4 regions of the Paenarthrobacter sp. 22069 genome follow, and region 1 is predicted to be linked to each of the others. Evidence: riboswitches for the same ligand, from Rfam matches in the RefSeq annotation. Region 1 holds a riboswitch; each other region holds the start of a gene.
What was found. A riboswitch is a leader RNA that binds a small molecule or an ion and turns the genes downstream of it on or off. The one in region 1 is predicted to bind S-adenosylmethionine.
Positions count from the first base shown of each region.

Region 1 (7,683 bases):
GATATTCGCCACATGGGAGTGCAGCTCGAGGGCATCGACGAAGCGCTTGCCCGCCTCCGCCCCGCCGGCCAGGTTGAAGGAAACAACGGCGCCAGTCCCTTTGGGCCCGTACTTGCGGCCACGCTCGTACCAACGGCTGGACGGCAGCCCCGCGTAGGCGACCGATTCGACGTCGTCCCTTGCCTCCAGCCAGCGCGCCACTTCGGTGGCGTTGGCAACATGCCGTTCCACCCGCAGGCTCAACGTCTCAAGGCCCTGCGAAATGAGGAACGCGTTGAACGGTGATACCGCCGAGCCGAGGTCCCGCAGCAGCTGGACACGGGCCTTGAGGATGTAGGACAGGTTGGCGCCCAGGGCGCCGTCCGCTCCGAGGTCGCGTGCGTAGACGAGTCCGTTGTAGGTGGGGTCGGGGGTGTTGAAGCCGGGGAACCGGTCCGGATCCTTGCTGAAATCGAAGTTTCCGGAGTCGACGATGACGCCGGCGATGGCCGAGCCGTGGCCGCCCAGGTACTTGGTGGCAGAGTGGATCACGATGTCCGCTCCCCATTCAAGGGGGCGGATGAGGTACGGGGTGGAGAGGGTGTTGTCCACGATCAGGGGGACGCCTGCCTCGTGGGCCACCCGGGAAATACCCTCGATGTCCAGGACGTCCTGGCGCGGATTGGACACCACTTCACCAAAGAAGAGCTTGGTGTTGGGCTGCACGGCGTCGCGCCACTGGTCCAGGTTGTCCGGATCGGCCACGAAAGTGACGGAGATGCCGAACTTCTTCAGCGTGTGGGCAAAGAGGTTGTAGGTTCCGCCGTAGAGGCTTGGGCTGGCCACGATGTGGTCGCCGGCCTCGGCAATGTTCAGCACCGCGAACGTTTCGGCGGCCTGCCCGGAGCTGAGGAGCAGGGCAGCCAGGCCGCCCTCCAGGCTGGCAATCCGCTGCTCCACGGCGTCCTGGGTTGGGTTGCCGATGCGGGTATAAATGGGGGCCAGTTCGGCCAGGGCAAAGCGGTTGGCAGCGCTTTCGGCACTCGGGAACACGAAGGACGTGGTCTGGTAGATGGGCAGGGCGCGGGCTCCCGTGGCACTGTCCACTTCCTGGCCGGCATGGATTTGGCGGGTTTCGAAGGACCATCCGTTGGACATTTCAGTCTCCTGTGACATGGGCCCGGCATGCTCGGAGCAGTGCGGGCCGCGCTTGCTTCCGGCTTTTGCCGGACAGCCAGGTCTTCACCCGGGGCACCCCACCGCGGATGGAGGGTTGCCGGCCAGCGAGCCGGGGCTTTGCGCTGGCGCTCATGACCTGGGCTCAGTCTAGGAACCGGATAGTTGCCTCGGAAAGCATTGTGACGAACAAGGTCTTCCGGCGGCCGTGCCGGGTGCAGCGATGCCGATGCCACGGTCGGTGCCGGGCCTGCCAACGAGCGTGCCCAACAGGAAAAATGCTAGTAAGGCTGCCCTTAGCTGAGAGCCCGATCACAAAGTGCCAAGATGTTCGCATGCGCATGGATCACGTCTCTTACGCCTGTGAACACGATGGCCTCGCGGCCACTACCGAACGTATTGCAACTGCCCTCGGCGTTGAGGCAGTGAAGGGCGGGGTGCACCCCCGGTTCGGAACCCGGAATATGATCATCCCGCTCGCCGGGCACAAGTATCTTGAAGTTGTGGAGGTGCTGGACCACCCGGCATCGGACAAGGCACCGTTCGGCCAGGCAGTTCGTGCCCGTTCCGCAGCCGGTGGCGGCTGGATGGGCTGGTGCGTCGAAGTGGACGACCTCGCCCCCTTCGAGGAACGCCTTGGCCGCGCTGCCGTGAACGGCAACCGGAAGTTCCCGGACGGCCGCGAACTGGTCTGGAAGCAGATCGGCATCCTGGGGCTCATCGCGGATCCCCAGGTCCCGTACATGCTCAAGTGGGAGGGCGATCCGTCGCTGCACCCGTCCAACGCCTACCCAAGCAACCTCAAGATGAGCTGCCTCACCATTGCCGGTTCCGCTTCGCGCGTGACCGAGTGGCTGGGTGAGCCCGTGGAGAAGCCGCTGGAGGATGTGGCGGTGGAGTGGGTTGCCCCGCATGGCACCCCGGGCATCCTGTCGGTCACGTTTGAAACAGCCAGCGGAGCCGTCACCATCTGACCATCCCTGCGTCCCGCAGCCTGCGGGATCTGGCTCTCCGGCACGTGCCCGGATTCGCTTCGGCCGCCATCGGGTGGTGACAACGGCGTCACCACCCGATGGCGGCCGAATTCATTTAACGAGTTCCGGGTGCCTGTGCCTGCGTGGGCAGCTTTTCGACTCTCATTGTCGGACCCTCGTTGGATGATGTGGGTATGGGAATCAGCGGTGGCGTTGGGGCAGTGATGGCGGGTATTTCTGCCTCTGTTGCTGCCCTTGATGCGCTGGACCTTGAGGATGCTGTTCTGGATTCCGATGCTCATGGTGGCACTGACGTTGATGTGTTGCAGCGGCGGTACGAACTGCGGCTGCAACGGCTCGAGGTGGTGAAACGGCTGGAGGGCCAGCTCGCCGTGGTGAAAGCCCGTGATGTTGCCGACGCCGCCGAGATCCAGCACGCGTTGCTTGCCCCGAACGCCCCTTTGCAGGAGCGGACCTACGCGGAGATGTCGGCCGTGGAGGAGATCGCCGGGATCCTGACCATCAGCTCCGCCGCGGCCGGCGCTTTTGTGGACCAGTCGCGCCGGATCTGCTCCCTGCCGCCGGTGATCGACGCTTTGGCCGCCGGGGCCATGTCCTGGCAGCACGCCCGCATCGTTGCGGACGAAACCGAGGGCCTCACCCCTGCCGGCGCTGCTGGATTGGTGGCGCACTTCTTCGACCCCAACGCCCCCAGCCCGGCCCGCGGCGCCGCCCCCGGCCAGCTCGTCCCGTCCCGGTTCCGGGCCAAGGTCCGCTCCTGGCGCGAACGCCACCACCCCGAATCGATCGAGAAGCGCCACGCAAAGGGAGTCGCTGACCGGCGGATGGAATACACCCCCGACCGGGACGGCATGGCCTGGCTCTCCCTCTACCTGCCCGGCCACACCGCCTCAGCCATCTGGAACCGCACCACCGCCACCGCACGCGGACTCCAAGGCCCCGACGAACCCCGCACCCTCACCCAACTCCGCCCCGACATCGCAGCATCCCTCCTCCTCGGAGCCAGCCTGAAGCCCGGCACAGAGGAAGACGGGCACGCCGCAGGCACCACCGGCACGCAGAATGTCACCAGGATCGGGAAAGTCCCCACCCCGCGGGCCGACGTCCTGGTGACCGTGCCGGTGTTCGCCCTGCTCGGTATCACGGATGAGCCGGCGGAATTGGACGGCTTCGGTCCCATCCCGGCATCGATGGCGCGGAAACTCGTAGCGGACGGCGCCAACTCGTTCTACCGGGTGCTGGTCGACCCCCGCGACGGTGCACCTTTGGAGATCGGCCGCACCCGCTACCGGCTCACCGAGGCCATCAAACAATGGATCAGGATGCGCGACCGGAAATGCACCTTCCCCGGCTGCAGCAACCACACCCCCGACAACGACACCGACCATGGGACCGCCTGGGAACACGGGGGAAGCACCGGGATCACCAACCTGGCCCAGCTCTGCCCCAAACACCACCGGCTCAAACACAACTCCCGGTGGGTACCCGATACCGCGGCCCCGAATGAGCCACCAGGCTGGACCTCACCCACCGGCCGGCACTACACACCCGAACACCCCACCCCCGAACCAACCCACTGGCCACCAGACACCCTGCCAGACACTGGTGCGAGGCCAACTGTCGAAAGCGCACTGCCCCATGCCCCGACTCCACCGGAGCTGACCAATCAGTCGCCAACCTCAGTCCGACCCGGAACCGAACAACAACACCCGGGGGCACAGGAACTGGAGGACCTGCACTGGCTCCAGATCCTCGCCGGGATGCCCGCCTGGCCGGACCCCCCGCCCGAGGAACCACCGGGAAACAATATGGTGGACACCGACGACCTTTGCTGCACCGATCCCCTGTGGGACGACTTCTACGCCCTGCCTTTCCGGTTGCCGGCCGACCCACAAGCCAGCTTGCAACAGTTGCTACCGCACACCTGACATTGGCACTCCAGCCTGCTCACGACGGGAAAGCAGCTCTTTTACAGCTGAATCGCGCGGCTGGATGCCTCGCGCGCGCATCCCGGTTTTTCGGGCCGAACAATTAGCGGGCCGCAGAAGGCTCACAGACCGGAGACATTCACCCCAGGCCCACGGCCTTGCCAAAGAGGCTGAAGCCCACAAAGGCCACCATGTCCAGCAGGGCGTGCGCGATGACCAGGGGCATGACGCGGCGCGTGCGGGTATACAGCCAGGCGAAGACAATGCCCATCACGGCATTGCCGATGAAAGGTCCGAAGCCCTGGTACAGGTGGTAACTGCCGCGCAGCACTGAACTCACACCGATGGCCAGCGGCATACTCCAGCCGAACTTGCCGAAACGGTCCAGCAGGTAACCCACCACAATGACTTCCTCGAGCACTGCGTGGCGGACAGCCGAAAGAATGAGGACGGGGACGGTCCACCAGTAGGCATCGAGGGCGCTGGGGATGATCGCCGTGGTGATTCCCAGGGCACGGCCGGCGGCATAGAGGCCCAGTGAGGGGATGCCGATCAGCGCGGCCAGACCAAGCCCCTGCAACAGGTCCCGGCCCGGCCGCGCAAAATTGAAGCCGAGTTTCCGAAAGGCTGATCCGGCGTTGTGGTCCTCACCGGGCCCCGCCTGGCGCTGGTCGGTCAGGAAGTAGAAGACCAGCAGCACCGGTACCAGCGCGAAGATGATGTCCAATAGCTGGTACGTCAGGTCGAAGTACTCGCGCGTGCTCTGCGAGCGGTTCAGGGTGGACGTACCCTCGGCCAGTGGCGCCCGGGTCATCTTGTCCAGCAGCTGCACCACGGAATAGACAGCCGACTGGCCCAGGGACAGGCCCAGGACGATCCATACTTCAAGCCGCAGGCGGCGGCGGGAGGGAACCAGCATGTTCCCATCTTGCCTTCAGTTTCTGGATCCGGGCTGATGGAGCGGAAGGTGTCAACTAAAGTGCACGCAAGCCGCCGTGCGAAGCATGGATCAGGCGGGGGCGACGATGACTTCCGTACCGTTGGCCTCAAAGGCGGCTTTGTCGCGTGCGGAGATGCCGGAGTCGGTAATCAGCCGGGTGAAGTTGTACCCGTCCATCGTGGCAAAGGCCCGCACCCCCACCTTCGAGGAATCCGCCAGGACGTAGGACACCCGCGCCCGGCTGGCGAGCAGGGCATTGACGGACGCCTCCCCCTCCCCCGTATTGGTGGGCCCGACTTCGGGATCGATGCCGTTCACGCCAATGAACGCGATGTCCAGCACCACCTTCTGCATGATGATGTCCGTATAGGGGCCCACCAGCTCGTAGGACCGCGGGTTCAGGATGCCGCCGGTTACCATCACCTTGATATTGGGCCGGACCGCAAGCTGGCCGGCGATGTTGATGGCATTGGTCACCACCGTGAGCGTCGGCTGGTTGGAGGGTGCGTTCAGGTCCTCCCGGGTGGCCAGGATCTGCGCAAGGGCGGTGCTGGTGGTGCCCCCGCAGAGACCGATCACCGCACCCGGCCGGATCAAGGCAGAGGCGCACTGCGCGATCTGTTCCTTGGCTTCCGCGTGGTCGTCGCGGTTGTATCGTCCGGGCAGGTCGTATGCGAGGGCGCCCGTGGTGGCGCCTCCCCGGGTCCGCGTCAGCAGGCGTCGCTTGGCAAGGCTGTCCAGGTCGCGCCGGGCCGTGGCAGGGGAAACGTTGAGGGTGCTGACGATCTCGTCGACTTCAACCTGGCCGGTCTTGGCCAGCAGGTCAAGAATTGCGGTCAACCGGTCAGTTCGCGTCATCCGAGGGCCTTTCAATACACCAGCCACCGCATCCAGTGACGTTTCTTGATTGTATCCCATGGGAAACAATCAAGAACAATCAAAAGTGCAGAAGTGGTCTACCGCTGCCGAACGCCGGCCCGCCACACAGCGTACGTCAGGGGCATGCCCGGGCGGTAAGCGAGGTGCGTCGCGGAGGGCGCATTCAGCAGGTGCAGGTCGGCGCGGTGTCCGATCGCAATCGAGCCCACGGCGCGTTCGCCATCGGCGTCCCGTCCGGTCTCCCGGTGCATGGCCAAGGCGCCGCCGTAGGTGGCAGCCCTGACTGCCTCGTGCACGCTGAGGTGCATCTGCAGGACGGCAGTGGTCACGCAAAAGGCCATCGAGCTGGTGTATGACGTGCCCGGGTTGCAGTTGGACGCGAGTGCCACCTGCACTCCCGCATCCAGCAGCGCACGGGCGGGGGCCAAGGGCTGGCGGGTGGAAAGGTCGCAGGCAGGCAGGCAGGTGGCCACAGTGCCACGCTCGCCTGTTCCTGCGGCGGCATCCCAGCCGGACCAGGAGGCAGCCAGGGCCTTGACGTCCTGCGCGGCAAGGTAGTTGACGTGGTCCACGCTCGCGGCCCCCACCTCCACGGCCAGCTGCACGCCGGGGCCCTCACCCAACTGGTTGCCGTGCAGGCGCAGGCCCAGGCCGGCCTCGCGGCAGGCCATCAGCACCCGGCGGGACTGCTCGGCGTTGAAGGCACCCTCCTCACAGAACACGTCGGCCCATTGGACGTAGGGCCGCACTGCGGCCAGCATCGGACCGCAAACCAGGTCTGTGTACGCTTCCGCATCCTGGCCGGCGGGAACCAGATGGGCGCCAAGGTACGTCACCTGGTCGGCGACGGTGGAGGCTATGCGTGCGCTTCGTGCCTCGTTTTCGATGTCCAGTCCGTAGCCGGTCTTCGTTTCGAGATAGGTGGTTCCCTGCGAGACAGCTTCGGCAACCCGGCCCATGGCCAGCCGGGTGAGGTCGTAATCGGAGGTCGCACGGGTGGCACCCATGGTCACAGCGATGCCCCCGGCGGCGTACGCCTCCCCCGCCATCCGGGCTTCGAATTCGGCGGTGCGGTCCCCTGCGAACAACAGGTGCGTGTGCGAATCCACCCACCCGGGAAGCATCGCCCTGCCGCCGGCGTCGACGGCGTCGTCCGCCGCGGGAGCATCGGCCGAGGCCCCGATCCAGGAGATCCGCTCCCCCTCGACCACTACCGCCGCATCCTTGAGGACCCGGTGCTCGAGGTCCTGGGTCATCAATTCGGCAATGTTGGTAATGAGGGTGCTCATGGAACCATTCTTCAGCGCCGAATGGACCAGCGGGTGGCAGCCAGGGCGCGCGCTGTCCGGGATTCCGGACCTTCGCTTCCGGCTGACAGGCCCTGTGGCCCGGCGAGAATCTGGTCCGCTGCCAGTTCGGCCATGGCAGCAGAGGTCTGGAACCCGTAGCCGCCCTGGCCGGCAAGCCAGTAGAAGCCCGCGGCCTCGGCATCGAAACCTGCCACCGGAACCCCGTCGGCGGCTTCCGTGCGCAGGCCGGTCCAGGCCCGGCGGATCCCCGTGATGCCCAGGCTGGTGAACGAGTTGAGCTTCTCCACCAGTCGTTCCACGTCACCTGGGCGGGGGCGTGCATCCTCGGGCCCGCTGGGCACCGTTTCCGACGGGGAGATCAGCACGTCAGCCCCGTCCGGCCGAAAGTAGAACGAATTGTCGGCGGCGGCCACCATGGGGGTGTCGGCCGGCAGGGGGTGGCCGACGGCGGCAATCGCCGCAGTGCGCCGGTACGG
Region 1 is NZ_JBQEQF010000012.1:40,361-48,043, reverse strand. It holds gene ACTJK0_RS11360 (bifunctional o-acetylhomoserine/o-acetylserine sulfhydrylase) at 1-1,155, opposite strand, end outside; SAM riboswitch class IV at 1,181-1,295, opposite strand; gene ACTJK0_RS11355 (VOC family protein) at 1,497-2,129, shown strand; gene ACTJK0_RS11350 (DUF222 domain-containing protein) at 2,324-4,078, shown strand; gene ACTJK0_RS11345 (CPBP family intramembrane glutamic endopeptidase) at 4,218-4,997, opposite strand; gene ACTJK0_RS11340 (DeoR/GlpR family DNA-binding transcription regulator) at 5,088-5,876, opposite strand; gene hutI (imidazolonepropionase) at 5,975-7,186, opposite strand; gene ACTJK0_RS11330 (NAD(P)/FAD-dependent oxidoreductase) at 7,198-7,683, opposite strand, start outside.

Region 2 (7,683 bases), on a different contig from region 1:
GGCCGCACCGCCGACAACCTCACAAGACCGATCGCGTTAAGCCTGTGTAAATTGCTTTCAACCCGATACAAGACAAGCGGCAGGCCACCTGTGGAAGGTGCCTGCCGCCGTCGTGGTCCTGCCCTGGACGGGCGTGTCAGTCGTTGATGAGGTCGTTCACCACGATGGTCTGGTCGCGGTCCGGGCCGACGCCGATGGCGGAGAACCGGGTTCCGGAGAGCTTCTCCAGGGCCAGGACGTAGTTCCGCGCGTTCTCCGGCAGGTCCGCGAGGGTGCGGGCTCCGGTGATGTCCTCGGTCCAGCCGTCGAAGTACTCGAAGATGGGCTTAGCGTGGTGGAATTCGGTCTGCGTCATGGGCATTTCGTCGTGGCGCACGCCGTCTACGTCGTAAGCCACGCACACAGGGATCTGCTCGATGCCGGTGAGCACGTCCAGCTTGGTGACGAAGTAGTCCGTGAAGCCGTTCACGCGGGAAGCGTGGCGGGCCAGGACGGCGTCGTACCAGCCGCAGCGACGGGGACGGCCGGTGTTCACGCCGAACTCGCCACCGGTCTTCTGCAGGTAGACACCCATCTCATCGAAGAGTTCCGTGGGGAACGGGCCGGCACCAACACGGGTGGTGTAGGCCTTGATGATGCCGATGGAACGCGAGATGCGGGTGGGGCCGATGCCGGAGCCCACGGAGGCGCCGCCTGCGGTCGGGTTGGACGACGTGACGAACGGGTAGGTGCCGTGGTCGACGTCCAGGAACGTGGCCTGGCCGCCCTCCATCAGGACCACCTTTCCTTCGTCCAGGGCGGTGTTCAGGACCAGGGTGCTGTCGATGACCAGGGGGCGGAGTCGTTCGGCGAAGGACAGGAAGTACTCCACGATCTCGTCCACCACCACGCTGCGCCGGTTGTAGACCTTGACCAGAAGTTCGTTCTTCTGGCGCAGTGAGCCTTCCACCTTCTGGCGCAGGATGGACTCGTCGAAGACGTCCTGGACCCGGATGCCCAGGCGGGCCACCTTGTCCATATAGGCGGGGCCGATGCCGCGGCCGGTGGTGCCGATGGCGCGGCTGCCCAGGAAGCGTTCAGTCACCTTGTCCAGGACCTGGTGGTACGGGGCCACCAGGTGGGCGTTCGCGGATACCCGCAGTTTTGAGGTGTCCGCGCCGCGGGCCTGGAGACCGTCGATTTCCTGGAAAAGGGCCTCGAGGTTCACCACACAGCCGTTGCCGATAATGGGGACGGCATTGGGGCTGAGGATGCCTGCCGGCAGCAGCTTGAGTTCGTACTTTTCACCGCCTACGACGACGGTGTGCCCGGCGTTGTTGCCGCCGTTGGGCTTGACGACGTAGTCAACACGGCCGCCCAGCAGGTCGGTGGCCTTGCCTTTTCCTTCGTCGCCCCACTGGGCTCCTACGATCACAATTGCTGGCATGGGATCCTCCCCCATTCGTTCGGGCTGCCCGTGTCCGGCCACCAGGTGGCGGGCCCGTGCAGCGCCGTTCATGAGAATGCCCCGAACAGACCGGCCTTCGCCAGGCCGCGTTGCGGCGCAGCGACGCAAGAGTTCGGGGGCTCTTACCACCCAAGTTTAGCGGATCGGGCACTTTGTCCAGCGTGTGGCCCGCCGCCGTCCCATGGATATCCGGACCGCGGCGGCGTCGGGCCGCCTACTCGTCCTCGGCCTCCCCTGCAGGCCGCGGGGTTCATCCAGGTAGTGGTCCGACATGCCACGCATCTCGAAAAGCAGGACAGCGATTCAGGGAGGGAGCGGCTGCCGGCTGTGGGGCACGGAACCAGGCGACACATTCCGGACGGATTTGCCCGGACCGCGCCCGCTCGATTTAAGTGGGAGTGAACCATCCGGAGCGGCTGAGAGACCTGGCTCAGTGACGCCGCAGCAACCACGGCCCGGCATCAACAGATGCTTGCCGAAGGTGCTACTGCCAGGACCGATGGAAAGGAATCCAGCATGTCCCTGAACACTGACCACATCCGCGTAACCCACGCCGGCTCGTTGCCCCGCACGCCGGAGCTCATCGCGGCCAACGCCGCCAAGGAATCGGAGGGAATTACCCCCGGCTTCCTTGAACTCCTCGAAGGCTCCGTGGTGGACGTGGTGCAGCGCCAGAAGGACCTGGGCATCGACATCCCCAATGACGGCGAGTACGGGCACACCATGTCCAGTTCCGTGGACTACGGGGCGTGGTGGAACTACTCCTTTGCACGGCTGGGCGGCCTGCAGCCCACGGACGTGGACCGCTGGGCCGAGGCCGGCGTACGCCGCTCGTCACCCGGCAACGTTGTCCTGACCTCGTTCCCCGACCGCCGGGACCGGCAGGCGTTCAACGAGGCCTACAACGATCCCTCCTCAGGCATCCTCACCCACCGAAAGAGCGTGGCCCAGCCCAAGATCACCGGGCCCCTGAGCTACACCGGCCAGGACCTGGTGGCATCCGACGTCCGGAACCTGAAGACCGGGCTGGCCGCGGCTGGGCTCTCGGACGGCTTCGTCGCCTCCCTCTCCCCCGGATCCTGCGCGCGGCTGGCCAATGAGTACTACAAGACGGACGAGGAACTCCTCTACGCCTGCGCCGATGCCATGCGGGAGGAATACAAAGCCATCATCGACGCCGGCCTCACGGTCCAGCTCGACGATCCGTCCCTGGCCGAGAGCTGGGACCAGATCAACCCGGAGCCGTCCCTGGAGGACTACCTGAAGTTCATCCAGCTGCGGGTGGAGGCCACCAACTGGGCATTGCGCGACCTCCCCCAGGACCAGATCCGGCTGCACGTCTGTTGGGGTTCCTGGCACGGCCCCCACACCACGGACATCCCCCTCGCCGACATCATCGGGTCGGTGCTGCAGGTCAACGCGGGCGCATACTCCTTCGAAGCAGCCAACGTCCGCCACGAACACGAATGGCGGGTGTGGGAGGACACCAAGCTCCCCGAGGGCAAGGTGATCATCCCCGGCGTCGTTTCGCACGCCACCAACGTGGTGGAACATCCCGACCTGGTGGCAGACCGCATTGTCCGCTTTGCGGAAATCGTGGGCCGCGGGAACGTTATCGCCTCCACCGACTGCGGCTTGGGCGGCCGCGTCCACCCGCAGATCGCCTTCGCAAAACTGGAGGCGCTGGGCGAGGGCGCACGCCGCGCCACCAAACGACTCTGGTAGCGCCGACCCCTAAACGCCGGCTGTGCCTTCCATCACCGGGAGGCACGGCCGGCGTTTCGCTTCCCGCAGCTTGCTAAACTGGACAAGGCCGGACAGGAGCCGGCCCACCCCAACCAACCGCCACCGACGTGACGCGCGCCCGCGTACCCGCATCGGTGACGGCAGCAATGCCAATCCCCGCAGGAGAACCAGCCCTTCATGACAGCCCTGGCCCCCGAAACATTCCACGAACAGCTCATGAGCCGCCGCTACGAACCGAGCGTGGCCGCCGTCAACGAACTGTGCGACTCACTGCGGGAAGCCAAGCCCGGAACCACAGTTCCCTACGTTGACCCCATGCACGACGTGGAGGAATGCCGCATCATCAGCCTGTTCTCCAACATCGGCGAAGCGGACAAGTCCGGTTTCATCACCGCCGGGGACCAGGACGCCGCCACCCGAATGCTGGGCATCCAGTGGAAGCTGGCCCTGCGGCCCGAGTTCGTCATGCCGTGGAACGTCCATCCCTGGCATGTCCCCGGCGAAGCCAACGGCAAGTTCACTCCGGACCAGATCCAGGCGGGCCTGAAGCCCCTGCTGAAGTTCCTGGCCTTGGTTCCCCGCGCCTCGGTCATCGTGGCACACGGCACCGAAGCCAACCGCCTGGCCAACCTGCTGCTGAAGACCGAAGTACCCCTGCTGTGGCGCCGCGGCCTGAAGACCTACAAGGTCCGGTCCCTCAGTGGCCGCGCTTTCGCCGGCTCCCCGGCGCGCCAGGAAGAGTACCTCGAAGACATGCGGGCCGCGTACGCCGACGCTATGGCGCGCACGGGCATCGCCAACAAGGGCTAGCCAGGTCTAAACAGGCTCAAGTACACACACAAGACGACGGCGGCCGGCCGCCTTTCATGCGAAAGGTGACCGGCCGCCGTCGTTCCCACCGGGGATCTAGGAGCCTTCGATGGCCGCCTTGGCCTTGGGGTCGGAGTCATTCAGGAACTTCTGGATCCGCTCCGGCTCGTCAGCTTCGCCGATGGCCGATGAGGCCCGGCCCAGGGAGTAGAGGGCACGCAGGAAGCCGCGGTTCGGCTCGTGCTCCCATGGAATGGGGCCAACGCCCCGCCAGCCGTTGCGGCGCAGCGCGTCCAGCCCGCGGTGGTAGCCCACGCGGGCGTAGGCGTAGGAGTCGATGGTGCGGCCCTCGGTCCACGCTTCCTCGGCCAGGATGGCCCAGAGGAGCGAGGATGTAGGGTGCTTTTCCACCAGGTCCAGGGCCTCGTGGCCGGCCTCGAGCTGCCCGTACACCTCTGTTTCGGCAGGCAGGAGCGTCGGCTCCGGCCCCATCAGGTTCCGGCGGAACTCGTCCGACATTTAGAAGGTCTTTCCGGCCGAACCGAGCTGCTTGGTGGCTTCCACCACGCGGGCTGCAAGGCCGGCTTCGGCGGAGGCGCCCCACACGCGGGGGTCGTAGGTCTTCTTGTTGCCCACTTCGCCGTCGACCTTCAGGACGCCGTCGTAGTTCTTGAACATGTGGTCCGCCACCGGACGCGTGTAGGCGTACTGGGTGTCAGTGTCGATGTTCATCTTGATGGTGCCGTAGGAGACGGCGTCGGCGATCTCCTGGTCCGAGGAGCCGGAACCGCCGTGGAACACCAGGTCGAACGGGTTCTCCTTGCCGATCTTGGCGCCCACCTGGGCCTGGATGTCCTTGAGGATCTCCGGGCGCAGCTTGACGCCGCCGGGCTTGTACACGCCGTGCACGTTGCCGAAGGTCAGGGCCGTGATGTAGCGGCCGTTCTCGCCCGAGCCGAGGGCATCGATGGTGGCCAGGGCGTCTTCCACGGTGGTGTACAGCTTGTCGTTGATGGCGTTCTCCACGCCGTCTTCCTCGCCGCCGACGGTGCCGATTTCAACTTCGAGGATCATCTTGGCCGCGGCGGTGCGCTGCAGCAGTTCGCGGGCGATGCGCAGGTTCTCCTGCAGGGTCTCTGCCGAGCCGTCCCACATGTGCGAGTTGAACAGCGGGTTGCGGCCGGCCTTGACCTCAGCCTCGGAAGCCTCGAGCAGGGGCAGGACGAAGCCGTCCAGCTTGTCCTTGGGGCAGTGGTCGGTGTGCAGGGCGATGTTCACGCCGTAGTTCTTGGCAACTTCGCGGGCGAAGGCAGCGAAGCCCAGGGAACCGGCAACCATGTCCTTGGTGGATGCGCCTGACCAGTAGGCGGCACCGCCGGTGGACACCTGCACGATGCCATCGGACTCCGCTTCGGCGAAGCCACGCAGGGCCGCGTTCAGCGTCTGCGAGGACGTGACGTTCACGGCCGGGTACGCGAAGCCGCCCGCCTTCGCGCGGTCGATCATCTCGGCGTAGATCTCTGGGGTTGCAATGGGCATGCTGGCTCCTCTGCTGAGTTTCGTCTGTGGGTGGATGACCCTCAAATAGACCGCTTACGGCTTGGCTCCATCCTAGCCATTCCCGGGCCGGGAGTGCTCTGGATTACGCCCCACCCGCACCCTAGCCTCGCAAGCTCGGCCAGGGAACCCTGCGGGCGTGGGCCTACCACCCTGGCCTGCCGCGAGAAATGGACGCGGTCAGGACACGCGCTGGTCGAAGACGTGCCGGCGGATCCACGCGTGCATGGCGATCGCGGCGGCGGAGGCGGCGTTGATGGATCGGGTGGAGCCGAACTGTTCGATGGACAGGGTGGCGACGGCGGCCTGGTGGACTTCCGGGGTCAGCCCCGGGCCCTCCTGCCCGAAGACCAGCACGCAGTCGCGGGGCAGTTCGTAGGTTTCCAGGGGCACCGAGTCCGGGAAGATGTCGATCCCGATAACGGCGAGCCCCTCCCCCTGCGCCCACTGCACGAAGTCCTCGACGGTGGGGTGGTGCCGGACGTGCTGGTAGCGGTCGGTAACCATGGCACCGCGCCGGTTCCACCGCCGTCGGCCGATGATGTGCACTTCCTTGGCCAGGAAGGCGTTGGCGGTGCGCACCACCGTGCCGATGTTCAGGTCATGCTGCCAGTTCTCGATTGCCACGTGGAAGTTGTGCCGCCGGGAGTCCAGCTCGGCAACAATCGCCTCGTGCTTCCAGTACCGGTATTTGTCCAGAACGTTGCGCCGGTCGCCATCCGCCAGCAGGTCAGGGTCCCAGTGATCGCCTTCGGGCAGCTCACCCTGCCAGGGCCCGACGCCGACCTCCGCCTTTGCGGGTTCGGCCTCCCCAGGCTCGTGGTGCGGTTCGTCTGCTGTTCCGGGCGTTTGGTTCACCCTTCAACACTAGACTGGAGCATTCGGGCAACCATCATCACGTGGAGGACAGGCATGGCAGAAACAGACCAGGTGGCAGGGAACCCGGCGGTTTACCGCAGCGGGCAGGAGATTGAGTGCTGGCTGACGGACATGGACGGTGTCCTGGTGCACGAGAACCAGCCCATCCCCGGTGCCGCGGAACTGATCCAGCGCTGGGTGGATACGTCCAGGCGCTTCCTGGTGCTGACCAACAACTCCATCTTCACGCCGCGTGACCTGGCCGCCCGCCTGCGCGCTTCCGGGCTGGAGATCCCCGAGGAGAACATCTGGACTTCGGCCCTGGCCACCGCCCAGTTCCTGAAGGACCAGGTGTCCGCAGGCGGCTCGGAATCCGGAAACCGCGCCTACACCATCGGCGAGGCAGGGCTGACGACGGCGCTGCACGAGGCCGGGTTCATCCTCACCGACCAGAGCCCGGACTTTGTGGTGCTCGGCGAGACGCGCACCTACTCCTTTGAGGCGATCACCACCGCGATCCGCCTGATCCTGGCCGGTGCCCGCTTCATTGCAACAAACCCGGATGCCACGGGCCCGTCGAAGGACGGCCCCATGCCGGCCACCGGGGCGATCGCCGCCCTGATCACCAAGGCCACCGGACGGGAACCGTACATTGTGGGCAAGCCGAACCCCATGATGTTCCGTTCCGCAATGAACCAGATCGACGCGCATTCCGAGACCACCGCCATGATCGGTGACCGGATGGACACGGACATCATTGCCGGCATGGAGGCGGGACTGCATACGGTCCTGGTCCTCAGCGGCATCACGCACAAGGACGACATTGCCGCCTACCCTTTCCGCCCCAACCAGGTGCTTAACTCGGTGGCGGACCTGAAGAACCAGATCTAGAAGATACTGACCCTGGAGCCGCCCCGGGGCAGGGGGAAATACTCGTCCAGCAGCCCCGTCACCAGGGGCCGGTAAATCTGCGGGTTCCAGCCGGGGCTGGCGTGGGCGGGCGCCGCACCAGCGGTCTGCAGGTTGCTTGAGACCATGTTGTCCTTGAACACCACGGCCCAGGTTTCCGCTGCGGTTTCGTAGTCCACGGTCTGGTCCTTCGGATTGCCGATGTAGGCCATCTTCGCCGTCCCAAGTTTTCCCGCGAACTGGCTTCCCTCGAAGTGGTAGATGTAGGCGGACTCGGTTTGGATGAGCATGCTGGACGGGGCGATCGGGGACAGCTGCTCCAGCGTCTGGTCCAGGATCTGCCGCCAGCTGCGCTC
Region 2 is NZ_JBQEQF010000018.1:3,234-10,916, reverse strand. It holds gene ACTJK0_RS15165 (adenylosuccinate synthase) at 137-1,426, opposite strand; SAM riboswitch class I at 1,848-1,953, shown strand; gene ACTJK0_RS15160 (cobalamin-independent methionine synthase II family protein) at 1,964-3,172, shown strand; gene ACTJK0_RS15155 (uracil-DNA glycosylase) at 3,371-4,003, shown strand; gene ACTJK0_RS15150 (DUF3151 domain-containing protein) at 4,100-4,522, opposite strand; gene fbaA (class II fructose-bisphosphate aldolase) at 4,523-5,542, opposite strand; gene ACTJK0_RS15140 (TrmH family RNA methyltransferase) at 5,741-6,418, opposite strand; gene ACTJK0_RS15135 (HAD-IIA family hydrolase) at 6,473-7,309, shown strand; gene ACTJK0_RS15130 (thioesterase domain-containing protein) at 7,306-7,683, opposite strand, start outside.
Region 2: it holds a riboswitch for S-adenosylmethionine, as region 1 does, so the genes downstream of both, ACTJK0_RS15160 (cobalamin-independent methionine synthase II family protein) here and ACTJK0_RS11360 (bifunctional o-acetylhomoserine/o-acetylserine sulfhydrylase) in region 1, are expected to answer to the same signal.

Region 3 (7,683 bases), on a different contig from region 1:
CCGCCATGAGCATCGGAATCCAGAACAGCGTCTTCAAGGTCCAGCGCATCAAGGGCAGCAACAGAGGCAGAGATACCCTCCGTCACTGCCCCAACACCGATGCTGATTCCCATACCCACATCATCCAACGAGGGTCCGACATTTGAATCCGACAGGCAGCGGGCAGTGCGCCCAGCAGGCAGTGGAGGCAGCGGCTGCCGCACCCTTTGGACTTATGTCAGGTAGCTGGCCCCATGGCGCCTGCCAGGTGGCCGTGGCATATTCTGCCGCGTGACGCCGTCGTACGTATTTGAGGCTGAACTCTGGTTGCACCCGGGTGAAGCGCCATGGCACTTCCTGACCGTTCCCGCGAACATCGCTGACGAGATCGCGGAAGAAACCTCAGCGCTGGTGACAGCGTCCAAATCCGCCTCGACGTCCAGCCCGGCTAGATCTGCTTCAGTGCCTGTTCCAGGTCGCGGATAAGGTCTTCAGGGTCCTCAAGGCCTACGGACAACCGGACCACTCCGTCGCTCAAGCCGATCGCGGCACGCCCCTCCGGCCCCATGGCGCGGTGCGTGGTGGTGGCGGGGTGGGTGATCAGGGACTTGGAATCGCCGAGGTTGTTGGAGATATCGATGATGCGCAGCCCGTCCAGCAGCGCGAACGCCGCTTCCTTCGCCGAACGCCCGGCGGAAGGAGACAGCTCCAGCGTCAGCACCGTGCCGCCGGCGCTCATCTGCTTTGCCGCCAGGGCGTATTGCGGGTGCGACTTCAGCAGCGGGTACTTCACCCAGCTCACAGCCGGCTGTTCTTCCAGCCACTCTGCCAGCCGCAGGGCCGTGGCGGAGGAATGGTTGACCCGCAGGCCCATGGTTTCCAGGCCCTTGGTCAGGACCCAGGCGTTGAAGGCGGAAAGCGCTGGGCCGGTGTGGCGCATCAGCTGCTTGACCGGGCCGTCGATGAACTCCTTGGTACCGAGGATGGCCCCGCCCATCACCCTGCCCTGCCCGTCGATGTGCTTGGTGCCGGAGTAGACGATGACGTCCGCACCGAGGTCGCCACAGCGCTGCAGCAGGGGAGTGGCAAAGACGTTGTCCGCCACCACCGTTGCACCGGCCGCGTGCGCCAGTTCGCTGACGGCGGCGATGTCCACGATCTCCTGCATGGGGTTGGACGGGGATTCGAAGAAGACGGCGGCGGTGGGCTTGGAGAGTGCCTCCCGCCACTGGTCCAGGTCCGGGCCGTCCACGAAGACCGTCTCCACACCCCAACGGGGCAGGATCTCGTTCAGGATCACAAAGCACGAACCGAACAGTGAGCGGGCGGCCACCACCCGGTCGCCGGCAGCCAGCAGGGCACCAAGGGCAGTGAACACCGCGGACATTCCCGACGCCGTCGCGAAGCATGCCTCAGTGCCTTCCAGCAGCCTGAGCCGTTCCTGGAATGTGGCCACCGACGGGTTGCCGTAGCGGGAGTAGACAAAGCGCTCATCCTCGCCGGTGAATGCGCGTTCGGCTGCCGCGGCGGACTCGTAGACGAAGCCGGAATTCAGGAAGATGGCCTCGGACGTTTCCTGGAAGTTGGTTCGGTCAAGGCCGCCGCGGACGGCCTGTGTGTCGGGGTTCCAGCCGGGGGCGTCTTGGTTGAAGCTCACTTAGTTCTTTCCGAGGTTGGTGGGCAGGCCGCGGTTCTTCCAGCCATTGACGGTACGTTCGCCGTAATGGTCCGGCTCGCCTTCGAAGCCTTCCAGCACGCTGTAGGACGTGAAGCCGGCCTGGGTGGCGGCGGTGGCCGCGGCAATGGAGCGCTGGCCGGAGCGGCACAGGAACACCAGTTCCGCGCTCGGGTCTTCCGGCGCCTGCTCCTTGAGGTCCTGGACGAAGCGCGGGTTGGGGATGCCGCCGGGGAAGGTCCATTGGATGAACAGCGGATCGTTGTCCGTGGCCTTTGTGTCCGGGATGCCGATGTGGGCCCATTCGCCCTCCGTGCGGACGTCCACCAGGATGGCGCCCTGCTCCAGCTTGGCCCAGGCTTCCTCCGGGGTCAGGTCTCCTGCGTAGCTCATGCGTGCCCCTCGCCGTCGAATTCGAGGTCTCCAGCGGCGTCGAGCTGGTCCACGGCGGTGGCCACGGCGGCATCTGCGGAAGCGATCGCTGACGGAAGGACGATCGCCTGCGCCACGATCACGCTGGTGCCGTTGAAGGTTGCAGCCGGGCTGCCGTGCAGCACGTAGCCTTCGGCAAGGGCGTTGGAGATCCGCTCACAGAATTCACGGTTGTCCGCGCCGCTGATAAGGCGGTAGGACAGTCTTTCCTCGGGGGCAGGTGCGTCAGACATGACGGAACTCCTTCTTTCACGCTTGCAGCTCGAATCGGTCGATATGCCGAGTATTCACCTGAGGCACCCCGCCGCGAAAGGGAGGGTTGCCGACCGGCCAGTCAGGGCTTCACACCGGTACTCATTACTCCCCAAAAACGTAACACCTGCCGCGAAAACCCGCATCGCCGCCGTCGTCATGTTCCGTAATTCAGCAGGCGCCCAAGGCGATAAGGTTCCTAGGGTGGGGCACCCCCGACGCCAGAGCAATGAGTGCCGGGGGGGGGGGTTCTTGTCAGCATCCGGGGAAACACGTCGCACCCCGCGGTCCGCCGCAGCCGTCCACGTTCCCTCGTCTCCGTGGTGGCCGGGCTCCTCATCAGCCTTCTGGCCCTGGTGGGCCTGGCAGCTGCAGCCGATGCAGGTGCGGCGCAAGCCGATGCCGCCCGGCAGCTGCGGGCGCCCCTGACCGGGAAAACCATGGCTCGGGGCGGCGCTCGAATGGGGCGAGGACACCGCTGCCGGCTTCAGCGACGGGCTAGGCGTTCAGGACGAAAAATGCTGTGGCACGCAAGTGCCACAGCATTAAATCATGTTCCGAGGGCCGGCCGGAGCCCTTACGGAGAGGGCCGGAGTTTCAAGACAGCCGCGGGTAGCTGCTCAGGATGTAGTCGGCCGCGGCAGGGCCCTTCATCCGAAGCCCGTTGTGGCGGAGTGAAACCTTGTGCTTCATGGCTGCCCAGAAATTCGATTCGGGGCCGGGTGCCTGCTGGTTGATGAAGCACCAGCTCGTGTAAAGCCCATAGAGGCGGTCACGGTCCAGGTTGGATCCTGAGACCTGGTCAAAGTGGGTAGCTTCCTGCAGGAAGATGTCGAACTGCGAATGTGCCATTGCGGCTTCCCTTCGCTCAGTGCTCGGTGCCACCGTTCGGCTACAGCAGCGGTATCCCGTGTCCTGCACAAGGACAGCGGTTCATAAACACCATGCCGTCCACAAGAACGGAACCAGGGACGCTCTCACCGTATGTCTACGCTGTAGACTTTACCTGTAGACTACAGATACGGCAAGCGACTGGAGTAATCGCTTCCGTGACCCGCCCGGCATTCAGGATGGACAACATGGCTTCCCCAAAAACCGTCACAACAGCCAGCCGCAAGGCCAGGCTGAGCCGGGACGTGGTGCTGGCGAAAGCCTTGGAAGTCGTGGACGCCGAAGGGCTCGATGCACTGACCATGCGCCGGCTGGGACAGGAGCTTGGCCGGGACCCGATGAGTCTTTACCGGTACGCCGAAAACCGCGCAGCCCTGCTGGACGGCGTGTCTGAGCTCGTGCTCAACCAACTCACCATCCACCCGGAGGACCCGGACTGGAAGGCGCAGCTGCGCAACATCGCGCATAACCTCCGCCAGCTGGCTCTGGAGCACCCCAATGTGGTGCCGTTGCTGGTCACCCGGCCGCTCTCCACGCCGCTGGGTCTGCGCCCGCTGGGCACGCTCCGGCCCTTGGAGCAGATTCTTTCCCTGCTCGCGGCAGCGGGATTCGAACCGTCAGATGCGCTTCATGTGTACCGGGCCTACTACGGCTTCCTGTATGGGCACATCCTGAACGAACTGCAGGAGTACGTGGTGGACCCGGAAGAGAACGAGGTGCTGCTGCGCCTGGGGCTCCACCGCCTGCCGGCCAAGGAATTCCCCAGGCTCCGCACGCTGGCACCCGCACTCGCAGAGTACGACGGCGCCATGGAACTAGACCAGGGACTGACCATCCTGCTGTCCGGCCTGGAAGCACAGCTGACCCGTCAGGCCTCCCGGGTCTGACGGCCGCAGACTGTTCACAAGCAGCCTGTTCACATACGGCCGGGCGCCAGGATTACTCGAACGACGCCCGTCGCCGGTCCTGGGCCCGGGTGTTCCAAACGTCCGGCCGGTTGACCTTGAACCGGCGCCCGGTCAGCGCCTTGGCGTTGAGCCGCACATAATGTGCCTTTTCACCGGGCTGCCAGGGCTCGAGGCCGAGGCTGTCCACGGCGTCCTTTTCGGCCTGGTCCTCGATGATCTCGGTATCGCCCCGTGCCACAACGCTCCACGCTACTTCGGTGGCGGGATCGTACCCGTCGATCTCCAGCGCCGCGGCCCGTTCCATGGTGGCTCCCCAGAGCTTGGAGCCTGGTGCCGTGCGGAACGCGATGCTGCGCCTATGGACAACGTAGTTGACGGGAAAGATCTCGGGATGGCCGTCCACGACGATGGCAAGCCTGCCCACGATATCGTCGGCGAGGAGTTCCCAGCAGTCGTCAAAGGACAATTTTTCGATCGGCACGTTTTGCGGGTCCATGGTCCACACCTTACGGGTGATACTCCAGCGGGAAAAGGGACGGCGTGCCCTGTCGCACGCCTAGTGGATACCGGCGAAAAGTGCGCTCAACTCAGCTGTCAGTTCCTTCTGAAGCGAGGGCGTGCCGATCTGCTTGCCGTCGATCGTGTTGACGGGCGCCAGCAGGCGGACGCTGGAGATCAGCCAGACGGCATCCGCGTCCAGGAGGTCCTGCGGTTCCAGGGGGCCGTAGCCCAATTCCCAGCCGGCCGCCTTCGCTGCGGTGAACAGCGCGCCCTGGGACGTCCCGGGAAGGATTCCGCTGTCCAGCTGTGGCGTGATCAGGCGTTTGACCCGGGTGCCGGTGCCGGACTCTTCCACGTGCGCCAGCAGCACGGTGGACGTGGGGCCTTCCAGGACGCGGCCATTGGAGGACAGGAAGATTACGTCATCCGCACCCTGCTTGTGGGCGTAGCGGAGGGCGGCCATGTTCACGGCGTAGGACAGCGTCTTCGCACCCAGGAGCAGCCAGGGCGCACGCTCGGCAACGTCGCTGTCATAGCCGCGGTCCAGGAAGATCACGTCGATGCCCGTCTCCCGCTGCCGCCGGCCGGCAGCACCCGCGGGAGAGGCCTGGACCCACGCGGTGGGGGCGGGAGCGCCCTCGACGCCGCGGCTCACCACCAGCTTGACCACCAGCTCGTCCGTGGCGGGGTTTGCCGGCGGGTTCTCCGAGCGGTGCCGGGCAACAGCGGCCGCAATGGCGCGCCGCCAGGCGTCCTGGCCCGGGATGTCCAGGTCAAGGGCCTCGGCGGAGCTTCCGAGCCGGTCCAGGTGGGCCTGCATCTTCCGGACCTCGCCTCCCACGGCCAGCATGGTTTCGAAGACGCCGTCGCCCCGCGTGACCCCGAGGTCCGTGACCAGCAGCTGGGGTTTGGACGCATCCGCGACGCGGCCGTCAGGGAAATCAGGGTCGAGGAAAACGAGAACCACGGGGGCTGGAGAGGTCATGGCACCAGCTTAGTGCGGCGCCGCGGATAAGCTGGGCGTAGTGCCCCGGCCGGAAACCGTCCTCCGGAGCCTAATCGCTCCGGGAGTTATTGACGTGTTGTGGCCTTTTTCGCTTGCCGGCACCGCGCCGACGTGGGTTGTGGTGCTTCTGGGCTTCGCGGACCTTGCCATCCGGGTCCTGGCGCTGGGCATCATCCCTGGCAACAGGCGCCCCACCACCGCCATGGCCTGGCTGCTGGGCATCTTCTTCATCCCGTTCGTGGGCATCGTCTTGTTCCTGCTGTTCGGCAACTTCCAGCTCTCAAGCCGGCGCCGGGCGCAGCAGGAGCAGGTCAACGACCGGGTGCGGTCAGGAATCAGCGCCCTCTCGGAAGTTGAAAGCGACTATCCCGGCCCGGAGTGGGTGAAATCCGCGGCTGAACTCAACCGCACGCTGGGTTCGCTGCCCATGGTGGACGGCAACACCGTGGACCTCATCCCCGGCTACCCGGATTCCATCCTGGCGATGACCAAGGCCGTCCGGAAGGCGAAGAAGTTTGTCAACGCCGAGTTCTACATCATGAGCTCGGACCACGTCACCAATGACCTGCTCACCGCCATGGAGGAAGCTGCGGAACGCGGCGTGGAAGTGCGCCTGCTGTTCGACCACATCGGGACGCTGCGCATCAAGGGCTACCGGAGGCTGCTCCGGCGCCTCAGGGCGGGCAAGATCCAGTGGAAGCGGATGCTTCCCCTGCTGCCCATCCACGGCCAGTGGCGCCGGCCGGACCTGCGCAACCACCGCAAGATCATGGTGGTCGACGGCGAAATTGCCTTCACGGGGTCCCAGAACCTGATCGAGCCCTCCTACAACAACCCCCGGCACCGGAAGGCGGGCCGCGAATGGGTGGAGCTGATGGCATGCCTGCGCGGCCCCATCGTGACCACCCTGAACGTCGTCTTCGCCACCGACTGGCTCAGCGAAACCGATGAGTCCCTGGAACACCAGCTGCAGCTCCCGGCGAACCCGGAACCGGGCGACGTCACTGCCCAGGTAGTGCCCAGCGGCCCCGGGTTCATCACCGAAAACAACCTCCGCCTTTTCAATACGCTGATCTACTCCGCACAGCACCGGATCTCCATCTGCAGCCCCTACTTCGTTCCGGATGACTCCCTGCTCTACGCCATCACCACCGCCGCGCAGCGTGGCGTGGACGTGGAGCTGTTCGTCTCCGAAAAGGGCGACCAGTTCCTGGTGCACCACGCCCAGCGGTCCTACTACGAGGCCCTCCTGGAAGCCGGCGTGCGGATCTACCTCTACAAGGCCCCGTTCGTGCTGCATGCCAAGCACTTCACCATCGATGACGAGGTGGCCGTCCTGGGGTCCAGCAACATGGACATGCGCTCGTTCTCGCTGAACCTGGAGGTCTCCGTGATGCTCCTGGGCGAGGACATCGTGAACAAGATGCGGGCGGTGGAGGACACCTACCGGGACATTTCCCATGAGCTCAAGCTGGCGGACTGGCTCAACCGGCCGCTCGCCGCCAGGTACGTGGACAACGTGGCCCGGCTGACGGCCACGGTCCAGTAGCCGGTCCAACCCCCACGCCGCCTAGTCTTCGGCACCCACCCGCTGGCCGTCGTCGCGCCCTGCATGCTCCGGCCACCCGCCGTTGCGGTAAGCGGGTGTTCCCAGGGCGAGCACCATCACCGCCAGGGCGCAGCTGCCGGTCATGACGCCGGCCATGGACAGCGAGGTGCCGCCGAGGACCCCCACCAGGGGGCTCACGAGCCCTGCGACGCCGGACTGCAGGGCGCCGATAACGGCTGCCGCCGTCCCGGCCATGTGGCCGTAGTTGTGCAGGGCCAGCACGGAGGCGTTGGCCGGAATCATTCCCTGGGCCGACAGGACCAGCCACAGGGCGGCCACCAGGCCCAACGCTCCGCCGGCGCCCGTGGCCACCACAGTGAGCAGCAGCAGGGCAAGGCCCAGCTGGACCAGGAGGGCGGTGCGCAGGAGGCGGACCGGCGGGAACTTCCGGACCAGGGCGGCATTGAGCTGGGCCGAGAGGACCAGGGCG
Region 3 is NZ_JBQEQF010000005.1:124,843-132,525, reverse strand. It holds gene ACTJK0_RS05695 (DUF222 domain-containing protein) at 1-113, opposite strand, end outside; gene ACTJK0_RS05690 (DUF1905 domain-containing protein) at 271-465, shown strand; gene ACTJK0_RS05685 (O-succinylhomoserine sulfhydrylase) at 428-1,636, opposite strand; gene ACTJK0_RS05680 (rhodanese-like domain-containing protein) at 1,637-2,047, opposite strand; gene ACTJK0_RS05675 (DUF1737 domain-containing protein) at 2,044-2,319, opposite strand; SAM riboswitch class IV at 2,333-2,448, opposite strand; gene ACTJK0_RS05670 (hypothetical protein) at 2,936-3,190, opposite strand; gene ACTJK0_RS05665 (TetR/AcrR family transcriptional regulator C-terminal domain-containing protein) at 3,418-4,116, shown strand; gene ACTJK0_RS05660 (pyridoxamine 5'-phosphate oxidase family protein) at 4,169-4,633, opposite strand; gene ACTJK0_RS05655 (aminodeoxychorismate lyase) at 4,694-5,623, opposite strand; gene cls (cardiolipin synthase) at 5,718-7,193, shown strand; gene ACTJK0_RS05645 (multidrug effflux MFS transporter) at 7,215-7,683, opposite strand, start outside.
Region 3: it holds a riboswitch for S-adenosylmethionine, as region 1 does, so the genes downstream of both, ACTJK0_RS05675 (DUF1737 domain-containing protein) here and ACTJK0_RS11360 (bifunctional o-acetylhomoserine/o-acetylserine sulfhydrylase) in region 1, are expected to answer to the same signal.

Region 4 (7,683 bases), on a different contig from region 1:
GAGGGAAGGCCCAGGCGCTTGAGCAGGGGGTGGGCGCAGAAACGTCCGTCCCTCAGGCCCACGCCGTGCTCGGCTGACAGGTAGGCCGCCACCAGTCCTGCGTCGTAGCCCTCCACGGAAAAGTTCACCACACCGATGGTGTCCGTTTCCGGGTTCGTGTCCTTGAAGATCTGGTGCACGGTTACGCCGTCGATGCGCTGCAGGCCCTCAACGAGGAACGAACGGATGGCGGATTCGTGGGCATGCCACCGGTCCTGGTCCAGCCCGGCGATGACCTGGGTGGCGCGGGCCAGGGTGGCAGCGCCCAGCACGTTCGGCGAGCCCCCCTCATGGCGGGCCGGCCCCGTGGCCCAGCTGACGCCGTCGAGGCGTGCTTCCTTGACGGCGCCGCCGCCGGCAAGGTGGGGTACGCCGGCATCCAGCCAGTCGGGCCGTCCCACCAGGACGCCTGCACCGAAGGGTGCATACAGTTTGTGGCCGGAGAACGCGAGGTAGTCGACGTCGTCCGCACTGATGTCCACCCGGCGGTGCGGTGCGAGCTGGGCCGCGTCCACCACGATCCGGGCACCGTGCTGGTGGGCCAGCGCGGCCAGGGCCCGGATGGGAAGGATTTCGCCCGTGACATTGGATGCGCCCGTGACCGCCAGCAGGCACACCCCGCCCTGCTCCAGTTCGGCGCGCACGGCGTCCAGGGTGCCGGCGATGGTGTCCGCGGCAACGATGCTGCGGTGCGGAACGCCCTGCCACGGCAGCAGGTTGGCGTGGTGTTCAATGTCCAGGTAGAGGACATCGCCGGCGGCGCGGCCGTCGGCCACGGGCAAGCAGCCGGCCAGCAGGTTCAGCGAGTCGGTGGTGTTGCGGGTGAAGATGACCGAATCATCCGGACGGCCACCAACGAAGTCGCGGACAATGCTGCGCGCGTTCTCGTACACGGAGGTGCTGATCTGGGATGCGTACCCCGCGCCGCGGTGGACGCTCGCGTAGTAGGGGAGGATCTCGTTCAGGTAGGCGGACACCAGCGACAGGGCCGGCGCGGACGCACCGTAGTCCAGGTTCGCGTAGCGGACATGGCCGCCGGCAATCAGGGGAGCCTGGATTTCGGCACCGGTGACGGCGGCAAGGGGCCGGCCCGCGGCCGCATGGCGTGCATCCGGAACGGGAGCTTCGGCAATAGCGTGCTGGGGGGAGACGGTGGCAGTTGTCACAGAGACCTCACTTGACTACAGGACTCCGGCATAAGGAATCCGCGCTTGCCGTATCCGCTCCGGACCGGCCTGGTCGTCACCCGGGGCACCCCACCGCGAATGGAGGGTTGCCGGCCAGCAAACCGGGGTTTTGCGCTGGCACTCGTGACCTGCATAAAAGCGTAGGACATCGGGCGGCCAGGACTGAAGCCGCGGCAATTGTTAAGGGTTTTGTTACGCGCCATCGAAGAAACGACGCCGGACACCCCCTTGCGGAGGTGTCAGGCGTCGCAAAATTCGTGGAAGACCGGAAACGGCAGCCGTTACAGCAGATCGTCGAGGTACGGGTTCAACCTGTGCAGTACCTCGGAGTGCAGGATCGAATTCGTGGCCAGAGCGTTCCCACCGAACGGCCCGTCCTCACCTTCCAGGGAGGTGAACCGGCCGCCGGCCTCCACCACGATGGGCACCAGTGCGGCCATGTCGTAAAGGTTCAGCTCCGGTTCGCAGGCGATGTCAACCGAACCCTCGGCCACCATGCAGTAGGACCAGAAGTCACCGTAGGCCCTGGTCCGCCAGACGTCCTCGGTGAGGCCGAGGAATTCGTCGAGGTTTCCCCGTTCCTTCCATCCCGTGAGGCTGGAGTAGGACAGGGACGCGTCAGAGAGGCTGGACACGTTGGAGACCCGGAGCCTGGTGGCGGCAGCCAGCGAGCGTCCCATGTAGGCGCCCATGCCCTTCGCCGCCCACCAGCGCTTGCCGAGGGCCGGCGCGCTGACCACACCGACCACGGGCTCGCCCTCGTCGACGAGGGCGATCAGTGTGGCCCAGACAGGCACGCCGCGGACAAAATTCTTGGTCCCGTCAATGGGATCGATGATCCAGCGCCGCGAGCCGTGGCCGGTGCTGCCGAATTCCTCGCCCAGGACGGCATCGCGGGGACGGGAGCGGGAGAGCTGGCCACGAATGGCTTCCTCGGCGGCCTTGTCGGCGTCGGTGACCGGCGTCAGGTCCGGCTTGGTCTCAACGTGGAGATCCAGGGCCTTGAAGCGGCTCATGGTCTGGTCGTCCACGGAGTCGGCCAGGACATGGGCCAGGCGCAGGTCATCGTTGTAGCTCGAAGCGGGTTGGATCATGGTTCCAAACTACCGTCTGCCGGCGTTTCTGCCGGGAGAACGCGTCAGTTGACGCTGCCAAGCTCCTTGGTTTCCTGCGCTTCCATCCTTGGATCGGTACCGAGCAACCGACGCAGGGACGCCAGCCGGGCCGGGCCAGTGGGTCCTGCATGTCCGCCGCCCACCCAGTCGTCGAGGCCGCAGTTCACCGCGGTTGCCGTGTGCTTGCAGCCGCGTTCGCAGTTCTCGATGCCGGGGGAGAGGTCCGGGAAGGAACGCAGGATCCGGTCCGGGTCCACGTGGGCCAATCCGAAGGAGCGAATGCCGGGGGTGTCGATGATCCAGCTGCCGGGCGGGGCGGCCGCCAGGCGCAGGGCCAGGGCGGAGGACGACGTGTGCCGGCCCCGCCCGGTCACCGCGTTGACTCCGCCGGTGGCCCGTTCGGCGCCGGTCAGGGCGTTGACCATGGTGGACTTGCCCACACCCGAGTGTCCGAGCATCACCGTGACCTTGCCGTCCAGGTGGGCCCGGAGGGCAGCCACGGCCGCGATGTCCAGCCGGGCCGAAAGACCGTCGTCCGAGCGCGCGTCGATTCCAGAGGCCTGGGCGTCGGCTGTCCGGCTGATGATCACCGGGAAATCCAGGTGGGTGTAGTTGGACAGCAGGTCCGCTGGATCCTTGACGTCGGCCTTGGTAACCAGCAGGATCGGCTCGATGCCGGCGTCGTAGGCGGCCACCAGGGCCCTGTCGATAAATCCCGTCCGGGGCTCTGGGTTGGCTGCCGCCACAACGATCACCAGTTGGTCGGCGTTGGCCACGACGGCGCGCTCAATGGGGTCGGTATCGTCGGCGCTGCGGCGCAGGAGCGTGTGCCGGTCCTGGATTTTCACCAGGCGTGCCAGCGTATCGGGGGCGCCGGACACGTCACCAACCAGCGACACAAAATCACCGGCAACCACCGGTGAGCGGCGGAGCTCGCGGGCCCGGGCCGCGACAACCACCCGCTCGTCCTCCGAGTCCTCATCCACCACCGCTGTGTACCGGCCGCGGTCCACCGTGATGATCCGTCCGGTCACGGCATCGTCATGGCTGGGCCGGTCCTTGGTGCGGGGCCGGGAGCCTTTCTTGTTCGGGCGGACCCGAACGTCTGATTCGTCCCAGGAATCAGTTCTCCGCGCCACTGCCGCGCCCCTCCGGTCCGGCTGCGGACGCCTGCTGCGCCAGCATGCCTGCCCACAGTTCCGGGAAATCGGGCATGGTCTTGGCGGTGGTGGCGATGTCCTCCACCTGCACGCCTTCCACAGCCAGTCCCAAAATTGCCCCTGCGGTGGCCATGCGGTGGTCGGCATAGCTGTGCACGACGCCGGCGTGCAGCCGGGCCGGGCGGATCACCAGCCCGTCAGCGGTCTCTTCGGCGTCACCGCCGAGCCGGTTAATCTCCGCCACCAGGGCTGCGAGCCGGTCCGTTTCGTGTCCGCGGAGGTGCGCAATTCCCGTGAGCCGGGAGGGACCGCTGGCCAGGGCACACAACGCAGCGACCGTAGGCGCCAGTTCGCTGGTGTCCGCGAAGTCGCCGCCCCGGATCTCCGGGCCGCCGGTGACGGTGAGGACGCTGTCTTCCAGAGTTACGGTGGCGCCCATGCTTGCCAGGATGCTGCGCCACAGGTCTCCCACCTGCTGGGTTTCCGTTGGCCAGTTGGGGATCCGGACCGTGCCCCGCGTGGCCAGGGCCGCCGCCAGGAAGGGCCCGGCATTGGAGAGGTCCTGTTCGATCCGCTGGTCGAAGGCCCGGATTGGGCCCGGCGCCACCACCCAGTGGTTGGGGACGGAGTCGTCCACGGACACGCCGGCACCCCGCAGCACGGCCACGGTCATATTGATGTGGTCAAGGCTGGGGACCGGCTTCCCCACGTGTTCCAGGTGCAGGCCTTCGTCGAACCTGGCGCCCACCAGCAGGAGGGCGGAAACGAACTGGGAGGAGGCGCTGGCGTCGATCACCAGGTGGCCGCCGCGGACTGCGCCGTTGCCTTCCACCACGAACGGGAGCGACGACGGCGCGCTGCCGTCCTCCGCCGAAACGTGCACACCAAGGGCCTTCAGGGCCTCAATGATGGTGCCCATGGGCCGCTTCCGCGCGTGCGGATCGCCGTCGAACTCGCTGGTTCCGTTGCGCAGCGCAGCGAGCGGCGGGACAAACCGCATGACGGTGCCGGCCAGCCCGCAGTCGATGCTGGTGGCTGATGGTGCTGCCGCGGCGGGCAGCGGCACCACTTCCAGGTCCGGACCAAAGGCGCCGTCCCCGGGGACCTCGGTGATGGTGGCACCCAGCTGCCGGAGCGCATCGACCATCAGCGCCGAGTCCCGCGAATGCAGGGGAGCGCGCAGGCGGGACGGGCCGTCCGCAAGGGCTGCCAGGACCAGGTACCTGTTGGTCAGGGACTTCGATCCGGGCACCGTGACGGTGGCATCGACGGGCCGGGACGCAAAAGGTGCGGCCCAGTGCTGGACAGGGGCCCCGTCACGGGTGGCGGCTGGTGCGGTCATTCGTGCTTATGCTCCCGTGGCGTGCTTGGCGGCGCGGCGCACGGCTTTGTCCGCCTTGTTCAGCTTCTTTGTGGTGGTCCGGCGCGCGTCGGCAGCGAGGTGCGAGGCGTTCCTCCGCGCGTCGGTGGCCAGGTGCTCGGCACGCCAGGCCAGGCCGGGCTTGCCGGCGGTGTCCACGGATGCGAGCAGGGCGCCGCCGCCCAGCGAGAGATTCTTGAGCAGCTGGTTCCGCCGGTTGTCGCGGCCTTCCTTGCTGCTGATATCCGCGCTGCGCCACTCCACAAAAGTGTTCAGGAGGGAGATTACCGTCAGCAGGCCTGCGGAGAGCCGGGAAAACTTGCCAAGCCCGAACAGGACTCCGGCGCCTACCTGAGTTCCACCGATCACCCGGGCAAGCGTCTTTTCGTTTGCCTGGAAGGGCAGCGAGGCCGCAGCCTTGCGCAGCAGCGGGGAGAGCTGCTGGGCGGTGTCATCAGAGTTCTTGAGCTTATCCAGTCCGGCAAGGACGAAACTGGAGGCAAGCATGGGCCGGGCGAGCGTGCGGACAAAGGACATGGATTTCCTCCTGGATGGACGAGCCGCGGCAAGCGGCGGAGTCGGTCCTAGTCTTGCACTTTTGGGGAATATTTGCCCGTGGGAGGCGGTTATGCTCGCTGGGTCCACGTCGAGGGCCCGGACGATCATTCACCCGAAACAGAGCGGAGTTGGCCCTTGGGGAAGGTGCTGGACGGAACGAGACAGGCGGGGCCGGTGGCAGTTGACAAGCTCACCGCCGAACCGCCGGAATACGGCATGCCCCGGTCCGGGAGGCTGACAGTAGACTTGAAGGCAATGAGCACCCTGGATCCGGCCGTTGCGGCCATGTATGAGGCTTCCCCCGGCGAAGTAAACGGCAGTACGGGCACGGCGCCGCTGCCGGCCGGACAGGCAAACCCTGATTCGCCGGCGGAAGCGGCGACCGATGACGCTACCGTGGACGTCTCCACCGAAACCGTTGAGCAGCGCCGGCTGCGTTTTGAGCGGGACGCCATGCAATACGTGGACCAGCTGTATTCAGCTGCCATGCGCATGGCGCGGAACCCCTCCGATGCGGAGGACCTGGTGCAGGAGGCCTACACCAAGGCTTTCTCGGCCTTCCACCAGTACAAGCCGGGGACCAACCTCAAGGCCTGGCTGTATCGGATCCTGACCAACACCTACATCAACCTCTACCGCAAGAGGCAGCGCGAGCCGCTGCAGTCCAACTCGGACAGCATTGAGGACTGGCAGTTGGCCCGCGCGGAGTCGCACACGTCAAGCGGGCTGCGGTCGGCAGAGGCGGAGGCGCTTGACCACCTTCCGGATTCGGACGTCAAGCGTGCCCTGCAGGACATTCCGGAGGAGTTCCGCCTGGCGGTCTACTTCGCCGACGTGGAAGGCTTCGCCTACAAGGAAATTTCAGACATCATGAACACGCCCATCGGCACCGTGATGTCCCGGCTCCACCGCGGCCGGCGAATGTTGCGGGACATGCTCGCGGAATACGCCGCGGAGCGGGGATTCAAAACGGCCGCGGATGCGTCGGATGCGGCAGGAAGCAAAGCACAGGAGAACAGGAAATGAGCGACTGCCAGGGATTGGGCGACTGCGATGATACCCGGATGCAACGCATCTACGAGTACCTTGACGGGGCACTGACCCGCGAGGACATTACCGAAATCAAGGACCACCTTGATCAGTGCCCCGAGTGCACGGAGCAGTACGACCTTGAGTGTGTCATCCGGAACATGGTCAAGCGTTCCTGCAAGGAATCTGCACCGGACAACCTGAAGAACGCCATCCTGGACCGGATCCACGCCATCCGTCCCGTGGAGGCCTAGGTACGGGCCCCGTCCTGGCCAGGACTGCAGACAGCAAAGGACCCCGGAAGCCGGTTGGCTTCCGGGGTCCTTTGCTGAACCGTAGTTCCTGGCATGTGCCTAGGTGTTGGGGCGCTTCCCGTGGTTCGCGCCGCCACGCTTACGGTCACGACGCTTGCGTGCACGCTTGCTCATAGCTGGCCTCCTTACTGTTGGTACTCAAAAGAGCTGCCCTCAAGTCTCCCACATGATGTGGCGGCCCGCGAACCGGGAACCGCCGGATGACCTGCGGCAGGATCGCCCGGTCCGCCGGTCAGGACGTCAGCGCGTGGTCGATGGCCGTCATGGCGTTGTCCAGGACGGACCTGAGGGTTTCCAGCGCTAAGGGGCTAATGGGTCCGAGCCGGCCATGGAGCCGCAGGTCCGCGCGAAGCCGGTCGTGGAATTGCTGGAGCAACAACTCCGCGTCCAGCCGGCGAATTGAGGCGGCGATGCCGTCTTCCACAGCCACCAGGTCTTCCTTGTGCTTTTCCAGCTCGGAAAGCCCGGCCGCCGTGATGCGGTAGGTGACGCGTCGTCCGGCGGATTCGATGGCCACCAGCCCGTTGCCTTCAAGCTTGCCCAGCCGCGGGTACACGGTTCCGGCGCTGGGCGAATAGGTGCCGTGGAATCTGTCCCTGAGCTCCTTGATGAGCTCGTAACCGTGTTTCGGGCCGCTTTCGAGCAGGGCAAGGAGATAGAGCCGCAACGCACCGTGTGCGAAGACCGGAGGCATCAGCCCGCCGCGTCTCCGGGGGTGCCGGCAGGGGCGTGGAGAATAGAGGTCCTGCCGGACACTGAGTTTGTCCGGACCAGCATCAGCTGGGTGTCAGGGCCGGAAATGGTTTCCACCTTGCCGTTGGCCAGAAGGAACTGTTGGCCGTCCAGGATCACAGCCCCGCCGGCCGACTTGGCTACGATGTCGGCGCCGACGTCGTGGGGCATCGTGACGGTGACGTCGCC
Region 4 is NZ_JBQEQF010000002.1:198,410-206,092, reverse strand. It holds gene ACTJK0_RS02440 (aminotransferase class V-fold PLP-dependent enzyme) at 1-1,205, opposite strand, end outside; SAM riboswitch class IV at 1,242-1,355, opposite strand; gene hisN (histidinol-phosphatase) at 1,508-2,320, opposite strand; gene rsgA (ribosome small subunit-dependent GTPase A) at 2,365-3,480, opposite strand; gene aroA (3-phosphoshikimate 1-carboxyvinyltransferase) at 3,464-4,843, opposite strand; gene ACTJK0_RS02420 (DoxX family protein) at 4,850-5,398, opposite strand; gene ACTJK0_RS02415 (sigma-70 family RNA polymerase sigma factor) at 5,636-6,445, shown strand; gene rsrA (mycothiol system anti-sigma-R factor) at 6,442-6,702, shown strand; gene ACTJK0_RS02405 (50S ribosomal protein bL37) at 6,802-6,876, opposite strand; gene ACTJK0_RS02400 (PadR family transcriptional regulator) at 6,995-7,456, opposite strand; gene ACTJK0_RS02395 (DUF4097 family beta strand repeat-containing protein) at 7,456-7,683, opposite strand, start outside.
Region 4: it holds a riboswitch for S-adenosylmethionine, as region 1 does, so the genes downstream of both, ACTJK0_RS02440 (aminotransferase class V-fold PLP-dependent enzyme) here and ACTJK0_RS11360 (bifunctional o-acetylhomoserine/o-acetylserine sulfhydrylase) in region 1, are expected to answer to the same signal.